Regions from separate parts of the Streptomyces kurssanovii genome, predicted to be linked through region 1. Evidence: riboswitches for the same ligand, from Rfam matches in the RefSeq annotation. Region 1 holds a riboswitch; each other region holds the start of a gene.

Region 1 (3,267 bases):
GGCCGAGCGGATCGTCTTCCTGGGGACCGCCGTCGACGACACGGCGGCGAACGACGTCATCGCGCAACTCCTGCACCTCGAGTACGAGGCTCCCGACCAGGACATCTGTCTGTACATCAACTCCCCGGGCGGGTCGCTGAGCGCCATGTCCGCCATCTACGACACGATGCAGGTCGTCATGTGCGACGTGGCGACCACCTGCCTCGGCCAGGCCGCCTCGACGGCGGTCGCCCTGCTCGCCGCGGGCGCTCCCGGCAAGCGCATGGCCCTGCCCGGCGCGCGGATCGTGATGCAGCAGCCCGCGTACGAGGAGCCGTTGCGCGGGCAGCCGTCCGATCTGGAGATCCACGCCGCCGAGTTGTTGCGACTGCGCGAGCAACTCGCCTCGATGCTGGTGCGCCACACCGGCAACGACCCGGACCGCATCGCGGGCGACCTGGAGCGGGACAAGATCTTCGACGCCGCCGCGGCGCAGGAGTACGGCCTGATCGACCATGTCGTCACGAGCCGCAAGCTCTCGGCCGTGCCACGCACGGGGAGGTGAGCGCGGGATGCTGCCGCCCGAACTGCCGCCGCTGCCGGCACTGACCCGCGCCGAGGCCGAGTTCGTCGACACCTACCTCGAAGTCGTCGACCTGCTCGGCAGGATCAACCCCGCCCGCACCACCCACACCTACGGAGCCCTGCGCGCCGCGCAGGCGCTCGTCGGGCGAGCCGCCGCCCTCAAGGACGCCCTGACGCTCATGCACATCCGGGGCGAGAGCGAGGTGTACACGCACACACTGACGGAGGCACTGCGCGTCCTCGACGGCGAGCGCAGGACCGATCGGCTGACCATGCCGCCGCTTTCCACGAGTTGACGGACGTTCCGGTGCCGCCCGCCGACACGGCGCGGCGGCTCCCGTACCCCGTTCGGTGGAGTTCGGCCCAAGTTGTCGCACTGCCCCGGACTTGCGTCGGCGGGACCACCGATCTGGCGCAATCGGGCGCTTCAACTGCTGGTACGGGACGGGACGGGAGCGAGGAAAAAGGGGTCCGACAGGCCTGCCCACCCGAAAGGTCCAGTCGTGATCAGCTTCACAAAAGCCGTTTCAGCTCGGAAATCGGACATCGGTGGGTAACGATCCGTGGGACGACAAGCCCCCGCCACCTCGACGGGGCGGTCCGGGCGGACGCTGAATCCTGCCGCCGCGCCGGATGTCTGGTCGACGGAATTGCATCGGCAGGAGTGGAGGACCCAGCAGTACGGCGTGACCGGCGATCCCGGCCACGCCTTGGGGTGAAGCCGCCGCGGCGGCCGGGCGTCTTCGCCGTCCGAACCCGACAGGTCACCCTTCACAGGCGGCTGACGAAGGGTTGCGCATGACCGCGCAGATGCATCTCCCGCACCTGTTCTCACGGGCGGGCGCCGTATCGGCACTCACGATCGCCGCCGTCGGCGGCACACTTCTGACCCCTGGCAGCGCTGCTGAAGCGCATGCGATCAGCAGCCACGCGAGCAAGGCGCTCAAGGTGGCCGCCTCGAAGAAGGGCTCGCCGTACCGGTACGGCGCCACGGGTCCGTCCCGCTTCGACTGTTCGGGGCTGACGCTCTATTCGTACAAGAAGGCGGGCAAGAAGCTGCCCCGCACCGCCCAGCAGCAGTACAACCGGACCCGCCACATCTCCGCTTCCCATCGGCAACGCGGTGACCTGGTGTTCTTCCATGCCGGCGGTGTCGTCTACCACGTGGGGCTCTACGCCGGGAACGGGAAGATCTGGCACTCGCCCAAGACGGGTGACGTGGTCCGGCTGGTCAAGATCTGGACGAAGAGCGTCAAGTACGGCCGCGTGCGCTGACGTACCGCCAGGTCCCGCCGGGGTCCTGGACGGATGTCAGTGCGCCGTCGAGCGGATCAGCAGGGCCGCGCCGAGCGTGGTCAGCGCGCCTCCCGAGACGCCTTCGACGGCGCGGGCGGTCCGCGGCCGGCGCAGCCACCGGCCGAGCCGGTCGACCAGCAGCGCCACCGCCGGGAACCACAGCAGCGCCAGCAGCACGACCGTGCCGGCGAGCAGCAGCGTGCGCGGCAGTACGGCCGCGCCGTCGGGAACGAACTGCGGGAGCAGACTCAGGAAGAGCACCGGCGCCTTCGGGTTGAGGACGTTGGTGAGGAAGCCCTGCCGCAGTCCGCGTCCGACGCCGTGCGGGGCCGCGTTCCGCGGATCCGCCGGGTCAGGCTGCGGGCGCAGTGCGGCGTGCAGCGACCGGACCCCGAGATACAGCACATAGGCACCGCCCGCTGTCTGCAGGGTCCGGTAGAGGACGGGCACCGTGGCGAGAGCGGCGGCGAGCCCCGCCACGGCCAGCGCCGTGTGGACGAGCAGCCCGCCGGCCACTCCCACCGCGCAAGCGACACCGGCGCGGCGTGAGGCGACCGCGTTGCGTACGACGACGGTGAAGTCGGCGCCGGGCATGGCGACCATGCCCGCGGCGACCCCGATGAAGGCGATCAGCTGTCCGTCCATGCGTACCAGCGTGGAGGCGCCCGGGCCTTAACGTGTACTTGGACTTTCTGCGGGGAGGCCTGAAGCAACGCTTAAGGGGTGGCATGTACGACCCGATCCGGCTGGCGGCTCTCGTCGCCGTGGCGGACGCCGGTTCCATCACCCGGGCCGCCGCCCGGCTCGGATACACGGCGCCGGCGCTCTCGCAGCAGATCGCCAAGCTGGAGCGCGAGGCCGGGGCCGTTCTCCTCGTGCGCTCGCACCGCGGCGCACGGCTGACGGCGGCCGGCGAGCTGCTCGCGGAACGCGCCCGCCGGGTGCTGGACGAGATGGACCGGGCGCGCCATGAGCTGGCGGGGCTCACCGGCCTGGCCGGCGGCCGCCTTCGGGTCGGCACGTTCACGACGGTCGGGATCCATCTGCTGCCACCCGTGCTGAGCGCCTTCCGCCGCGCGCATCCGGACGTGGAACTCACCGTCGCGGAGTACAAGCCGCCCGGCGGGGTCACGGCCGTGGCCACGGGCGAGGTCGATGTGGCACTGACCCATGCCTATGAACCGGCCGAGCCGGCCGCCACGCCGCAGGGAGTGGTGGTGGAACCCCTCCTGGTGGAGGAGTTGGTGCTCGTGACCGCTCCGGGGCATGTACTCGCGGGCGGTTCCGGCCGGCTGCCCGTGGGCGAGCTGGCGGGCCAGCCGCTGATCAGCAGCGCGCCGTCGCATCCGCCGCGCAAGGGGGTGGAACGCGCACTCGCGAGCGCCGGCGCCACACCGGCCGTGGTCT
Region 2 (3,267 bases), on a different contig from region 1:
AAGCCGCGGCGTTCCGGGTCCGGAGCGCCGCGGTTCTGCATTTAAGACCGTATTCCGCATTCCGCGTTCCGGGCCCGGACAGAAAAGGAATGCGGAGAAATGGCCGACCCCATCACGCCTTCTTTTGTATACGCCCTCTGTTAATTCCGGCCGCTCGTGGTGTTTACGGCATGTTGCGAAGTCCTCACCCGTACGGTGCGGCGCAGCCGGTGGGCCGCGGCGGCACGCTCGGCGTGCGCGGCCGTCAGCGCGCGCGCACGCTCCGCGTCACCGCGGGCCACGGCGTCGACGATCGCACCGTGCTCCGCCCACGACTCGACCGGGGCGAGCGGCTGCTCCACCGAGTACATCCAGGCGATCTTGTGCCGCAACTGGGTCAGCAGCGCGGTCAGCCCGGGGCTGTCGCAGGACTGGGCGAGTGTCTCGTGGAACCAGGAGCCGAGCGAGCGCAGATCCTCGCCCTGCCCCCGGCGGGCCCGCTCCTGACCGAGTCTCACCAGGCCGCGCAGCACCCGCAGATGCGCTTCCGTGCGGCGCTGCGCGGCGCGCGCCGCGCCCAGCGGCTCCAGCAGCATGCGGATCTCCAGGAGGTCGGCGGCCTCCCGCTCCGTCGGCTCCGCCACACAGGCGCCCGCGTGCCGGCGGGTCACGACGAAACCCTCCGACTCCAGGGTGCGCAGCGCCTCGCGCACCGGGACGCGGGAGACCCCGTAGCGGCGGGCCAGCTGCTCCTCGGTGAGCCGGCTGCCGCGCTCGTAGACCCCGGAGACGATGTCGTCGCGGATCGCCGTGCATACCGAGTGCGCGGGAATACGCATGACCGAACCTCCGCATTGATCCGAGCGAAACGCAGCCGATTGACGCGTGTTCCCGTGACTCTATTGCAATCAACGCGGTTTTCCGACGCCAGGACGAAAACCATGGAAGTCTCTTGACGGAGACGGTAATCACTCAATGGGCGAAACGCCGTGGAATGCGCCGAAGGCCCCCGGCGGGGAGCCGGGGGCCTTCGGACTTGAGGCGCGGGACGCGGGGCGCCGAGGGTCAGACGTTGACGCCGTGCGAGCGGAGGTAGGCGACCGGGTCGATGTCGGAGCCGTACTCGGCGGTGGTCCGGGCCTCGAAGTGGAGGTGCGGGCCGGTCGAGTTGCCGGTCGAGCCGGACAGGCCGATCTGCCGGCCCGGGGTGACCTGCTGGCCGACGGAGACGCTGATGGACGACAGGTGGCCGTACTGGGTGTACGTGCCGTCGTTCATCCGGATGACGACGTTGTTGCCGTACGCGCCGCCCCAGCCGGCCTCGACGACGGTGCCCGAACCGACGGACACGACGGAACTGCCGGAGGCGGCACGGAAGTCGACGCCGGAGTGGCTGCCGGAGGACCACAGGGCGCCGCCGGTCTTGTAGCCGGTGGTGACGTACGAACCGGCGATGGGGAGCCGGAAGGAGTTCAGCCGCTTGCGCTCGGCCTCACGGGCGGCGCGCTCCTTGGCCTCGCGGGCCTCCTTGGCACGCGCCTCGGCCTTGCGCCTGGCCTCCGCCTTCGCCTCTGCCTCGGCCTTCGCCTGCGCCTTGGCCTTGGCGGCGGCCTCCTGGGCCTCCCTCTCCTGGGCGGCGGCCTGGTCGGCTATCTCGTCGGCGAGCGACCCCATGGAGACGATCTGGGTGAGGCCGGTGTCCTCGACGGACGGGGCCTCGGTGTCAGCGGCGAGCGCCGGGGAGGCGAGGGTTCCGATGACGCCGGTGGTGGCGAGGGCGGCGACGCCGGCCAGGTTCGCGCTCCTGCGCGTCAGGCGGCTCGGGGCACGATGCTTCCCGGTGGCACGGGTGAACGCCATGAAGAGGCTGGTCCTTTCCTTCCTTCTCGCCTACCGGGTTAGCTGACGGGTTCGGAGCAGGAAGGTCTCCTACGGCCCCCTCCGCACGGGCGAAGGACGGCCGATTCACCCCAGGGACTGCGTGGGTCCCCGGCTCCCCAGGCTCGCGCCTGACGGGGACTCGGCGATGGCTGCCCGATGCCGCGGGCGCGACGATCTTCAGGCGGACAGCCGGACCGACGCTAGGCAACCCATTCGTCAATCACCAAACAGACAGCCCGTTTTGTAGCGCATGCCACAGGGCAGACAGGCACTCAAGCCTGCAAATCGGACATAGAGCAGGACCCCGGCAAACGATTCGAAGCCGGGGTCCTGTTCGTGCGGATTGCTCGTTTCTTGAGTCGCCGGGGCCGGGCGGCTCCCGTATCAGCCCGTGACAACCCTCACTTCACCGATGCCGAGCGCCTTCACCGGCTCCTCGATCTGCGACGCGTCGCCGACGAGCACGGTCACCAGCCGGTCGACCGGGAAGGCGTTGACGACCGCCGCGGTCGCCTCCACGGTGCCCGTCTCCGCCAGCCGGACGTACATCTGCGCCTGGTAGTCGTCCGGGAGGTGCTGCTCGACCTGGTCGGCCAGCGTGGCCGCGACGGACGCCGCCGTCTCGTACTTCAGCGGGGCGACGCCCACCAGGTTCTGCACGGCGACGTCCCGCTCGGCGTCCGTGAGCCCCTCGGCGGCGAGCGTGCGAAGCACCTTCCACAGGTCCTCGAGCGCCGGACCGGTGTTGGGCGTGTCCACGGAGCCGCTGATGGCGAGCATCGAGGCGCCGGAGCCGTCCGGAGCGGAGCGCAGCACCTGGCCGAAGGCGCGCACACCGTAGGTGTAGCCCTTCTCCTCGCGCAGCACCCGGTCCAGGCGGGAGGTCAGCGTGCCGCCGAGGCAGTACGTGCCGAGCACCTGGGCGGGCCAGACACGGTCGTGGCGGTCGCCGCCGACGCGGCCGATGAGCAGCTGTGTCTGCACCGCACCGGGGCGGTCGACGATGACCACCCGGCCGGTGTCGTCGGCGGTGATCGTGGGCACCGGACGCGGGTCCGCCTTGTCGCCCGTCCACGCCCCGAGCGTGTCGCCGAGGACGGCGTCCAGGTCGATGTCGGTGAGGTCGCCGACGATCACCGCGGTGGCGGTGGCGGGCCGCACATGCGCCTCGTAGAAGGCGCGTACGGCGGCCGCGTCGATCCGCGCGACCGTCTCCTCCGTGCCCTGGCGCGGCCGGGAGACGCGCAGCGAGGCCGGGAAGAGCTCCTTGGAGAGCTGCTTGGCTGCCCGGCGGCCCGGGTTCGCCGTCTCGTGCGGGATCTCGTCCAGGCGGTTGCGGACCAGCCGCTCGACCTCGCCGGCCTCGAAGGCGGGTGCGATCAGCGCCTCGGAGAGCAGCCCGAGCGC
Region 3 (3,267 bases), on a different contig from region 1:
CGGGCCGCTCCGCGCGGAGCATGGAGTAGTCGGCCGGTTCGACCCGTACGGGGTCGCCGTGGACCTCAGAGCGGCAGCAGGTCGGGGCGCTTGGCCTCCACATGATCACCGGAGCTCTCGCCGCGGAGCCGTCGCCCGATCCAGGGCACCAGATACTCGCGTGCCCACTGGATGTCGTCCCGGCGCACCTCGAACGTCCCTCGCGGGGGCAGCGGCGGCCACGGCTGATCGGGATCGGCGGGCACCTCGATCCCGAGGACCTGTGCGGCGCGCAGCGCGACCCTGGTGTGCCCCTCGGGTGACAGGTGGAGCCGGTCGGCGTCCCAAGCACGCCGGTCCTGGACGGACTTGAGCGACCACAGGTCCAGCACGGGGCAGTCGTACCGGTCGGCGATGGCCCGTACGTGGGCGGTGTACGTGGCGATCTTGCCGCGCAGATGCCGCAGGACCGGCACGTCCCGGGTGTCGAAACCGGTGGTCACCATGACGGTGCCGACGGAACCGGCGAGGTCGGCCACCGCGCGTTCGAAGCGTTCCGCGACGTCGTCGGGGTCGGAGCCGGGCCGGATGATGTCGTTGCCGCCGGCGCAGAAGGTCACCAGGTCCGGCGCGAGCTCGCGTGCCCTCGGCACCTGCTCCTCGACGATCTGGTCGAGGAGGCGGCCGCGCACGGCGAGGTTGGCGTACCGGAAGGAGTGCTCCGGCATCCGGTCGGCGAGCAGGACGGCGAACCGGTCCGCCCATCCGACGAATCTCCCGTCGGGGCCCGGGTCCCCCACGCCCTCGGTGAAGCTGTCACCGATCGCCGCGTACGACCCGAATGCGCCACTGTTCTCTGTTCTCGAATCGTCTGCCACGGGAGCACATCTTTCCTGCATGGATGTGACCTACGCGACCGTAAGGAGGGGTTGACGCGCCGTGATCTTTACCACCCGTCACGTTTCGGCCACACCGGAATACGCGGAAGCCCCCGCTCCACCTGAAGCGGAACGGGGACTTGCCGGCGAACGGCGTGCGGCGGGACGGCTCAGAGGGAGACGCCGTGCTCGCGCAGGTAGGCCAGCGGGTCGATGTCCGAACCGTAGGAGGGGCCGGTGCGGACCTCGAAGTGCAGGTGCGGACCGGAGGAGTTGCCGGTCGAACCGGACAGCCCGATCTGCTGACCACCGGTCACCGACTGGCCGCTGGAGACGGCGAGCGAGGAGAGGTGGGCGTACTGGGAGTAGGTGCCGTCCGTGTGCTGGATGACGACCTCGTTGCCGTACGCACCACCCCAGCCGGCGGAGACGACGGTACCCGCGCCGATGGCCTTGACGGAGCTGCCGGAGGCGGCGGCGAAGTCGACACCGGTGTGGTAACCGCTGGACCACATGGCACCGGAGGCCCGGTACTGGGTGGTGACGCCCGCGTCCACGGGGGCGCTGAAGCCGGAACCGGACGAAGCGGGCGCGGCCTCCTTGGCGGGAGCCTTCGCCTGCGGAGCCTCGGCCTCCGGCGCGGCGGACCGCGAGTCGTCGCGCGACGGGCGGGTCTGCGACTCGGAACGGGGCTCCGGGTCGTTCTTCGCCTTGTTCTTCGCGCCGATCGTCAGCTCCAGACCCGGGTGGATCAGCGACGGGTCGGCACCGATGACACGGCGGTTGTCGTTGAAGAGCTGCTTCCAGCCTCCGCGGACGTCCTGCTCCTCGGCGATCTTCGACAGGTAGTCCCCGGCGACGACCGTGTACGCCTTCGGGGCCTTCTTGGCGGCCGGGGCGGCCGCAGGCGCGGAGGCCGGAGCAGCGGCGGTCTTCTCCGTCACGGCCGGGGCCGCCGCCGGGGCGGCGTTGGCCGTGGTGGCGCCGAACAGCGGGAGCGCGATGGCGGCGCCACCCGTACCGGCGACGACGAAGCCGCGGGTGATCGGGTTGGTCTTGGGACGGCGGTGCTTACCCTTCGCGGGCATGGCGCATTCCTCTCCGGCGCCTACGAGGTGAGCTGTCGGGTTCGGGCTGGAGATGCCCGGTCGCGCACTTGGTGCGACTTCACCCCAAGCCGTCCGGATTATCCGGATACGGCGTACTACCTGGGTCCCCCGCTCCTGCCACGCGTGGATAGGTTCGAATTCCGGGCGGCGGCAGGATTAGGCGGTCCGTCCGGATTGAGCGTGACCGTAGGCGAGTCGGGCAGCGTGGGACAAGCCGCGATTTTCCACGATCAATGACCGCAGCCCCGCCCCCTGCGGATTCCCGGTCACCCTCCGTCGACAAGAGAGGGCCAATCACCTTGCCGGCAACGGAATTCACCTCAGCACCCCGGCCACGGAACGTCACGGATATGACGCTGCTCACGAGCCGGAACCCATCTCCCCTTGTTACGGGGCACGTTATGCGCAACCCGCCATTTCGGACAGAAGCAGCATTTAGACATCTAGTCCCGCACTTGCCCATCAAATCCCGCCACCCTTGCCCCACTTCGCCGCCTGGTGACGAGAGCCGTGAGACCGGTCACTTCCAGCTGCCCGGCCAGGGGCTCCTTCCCGTCTCCTTCCCCCTCGCCTTCCACGCGGCCGCCGTTTCCGTCACCGTCGGCCGCCGGGCCCGTTTCGCAATTCCCGCCGGTCCCTTACCGGTAAGGCGAATTGAGGCCGGTGATCACATTCGCCGTAGCCGGATCACCTTGGCGTCGAAATCGCCCTTCAGCCCGGTGTGAATTCCATGGTGAAGCAGCACCCCGCCCTGGTGGACCGTTCCGGTGTCCACGCACACGTAGGCCGCCGTCGCCTCGATGCCGCGCAGCCGGAGCGCCGGCGGCCGCTCGCCGTAGCGCTGGGCCTGGAGCAGCGCGAGCACCACCGTCTCCTCGCCCCGTACGTACTGCACGGCGCTGAGACCCCCCTCGGGGGCCCGCAGCCGGTACAGCTCGCCGTGCTGGACCAGCGGCCTGATCTCCTTGTAGAGCCGGACCCAGTCGCGTGCCTCTGCCAGCTCCGCCTCGCTCCATGCCGCGAGGTCTCCCCCGACGCCCAGCACCCCGGCCATGGCGCTCACGAACCGGAAGCGCAGACTGCTGCGGCGACCGTTGAGCTGGACGTTGGGGCTGTCGGTGACCCAGGCCGCCATGACCCGGGCCGGGTGCAGCTGGCTGAAGCCGTGCTGGACGGCCAGCCGGTCCAGCGGGTCCGTGTTGTCCGATGTCCACACCTGGTCGGTGCGGGCGAGGACCCCCAGATCGATCCTGCCGCCCCCACCGGAGCAGGACTCGAAGGCGACCGTGGGATGCGCCGCC

What was found. A riboswitch is a leader RNA that binds a small molecule or an ion and turns the genes downstream of it on or off. The one in region 1 is predicted to bind cyclic di-AMP.
Region 2: linked by a shared signal. The riboswitch ahead of AB0K36_RS06405 (M23 family metallopeptidase) and the one ahead of AB0K36_RS27410 (C40 family peptidase) in region 1 are both predicted to bind cyclic di-AMP.
Region 3: linked by a shared signal. The riboswitch ahead of AB0K36_RS10365 (M23 family metallopeptidase) and the one ahead of AB0K36_RS27410 (C40 family peptidase) in region 1 are both predicted to bind cyclic di-AMP.

The regions. Positions count from the first base shown of each region.
Region 1 covers NZ_JBFAQK010000053.1:16,838-20,104, forward strand. Annotated here, with positions in the region: gene AB0K36_RS27400 (ATP-dependent Clp protease proteolytic subunit) at 1-544, shown strand, start outside; gene AB0K36_RS27405 (hypothetical protein) at 552-860, shown strand; cyclic di-AMP (ydaO/yuaA leader) riboswitch at 1,197-1,359, shown strand; gene AB0K36_RS27410 (C40 family peptidase) at 1,363-1,839, shown strand; gene AB0K36_RS27415 (LysE family translocator) at 1,876-2,505, opposite strand; gene AB0K36_RS27420 (LysR family transcriptional regulator) at 2,589-3,267, shown strand, end outside.
Region 2 covers NZ_JBFAQK010000005.1:112,557-115,823, reverse strand. Annotated here, with positions in the region: gene AB0K36_RS06410 (GntR family transcriptional regulator) at 141-818, opposite strand; gene AB0K36_RS06405 (M23 family metallopeptidase) at 1,045-1,839, opposite strand; cyclic di-AMP (ydaO/yuaA leader) riboswitch at 1,853-2,015, opposite strand; gene AB0K36_RS06400 (M16 family metallopeptidase) at 2,245-3,267, opposite strand, start outside.
Region 3 covers NZ_JBFAQK010000009.1:161,496-164,762, reverse strand. Annotated here, with positions in the region: gene AB0K36_RS10370 (SGNH/GDSL hydrolase family protein) at 66-857, opposite strand; gene AB0K36_RS10365 (M23 family metallopeptidase) at 1,028-1,945, opposite strand; cyclic di-AMP (ydaO/yuaA leader) riboswitch at 1,948-2,123, opposite strand; gene AB0K36_RS10360 (alpha-galactosidase) at 2,634-3,267, opposite strand, start outside.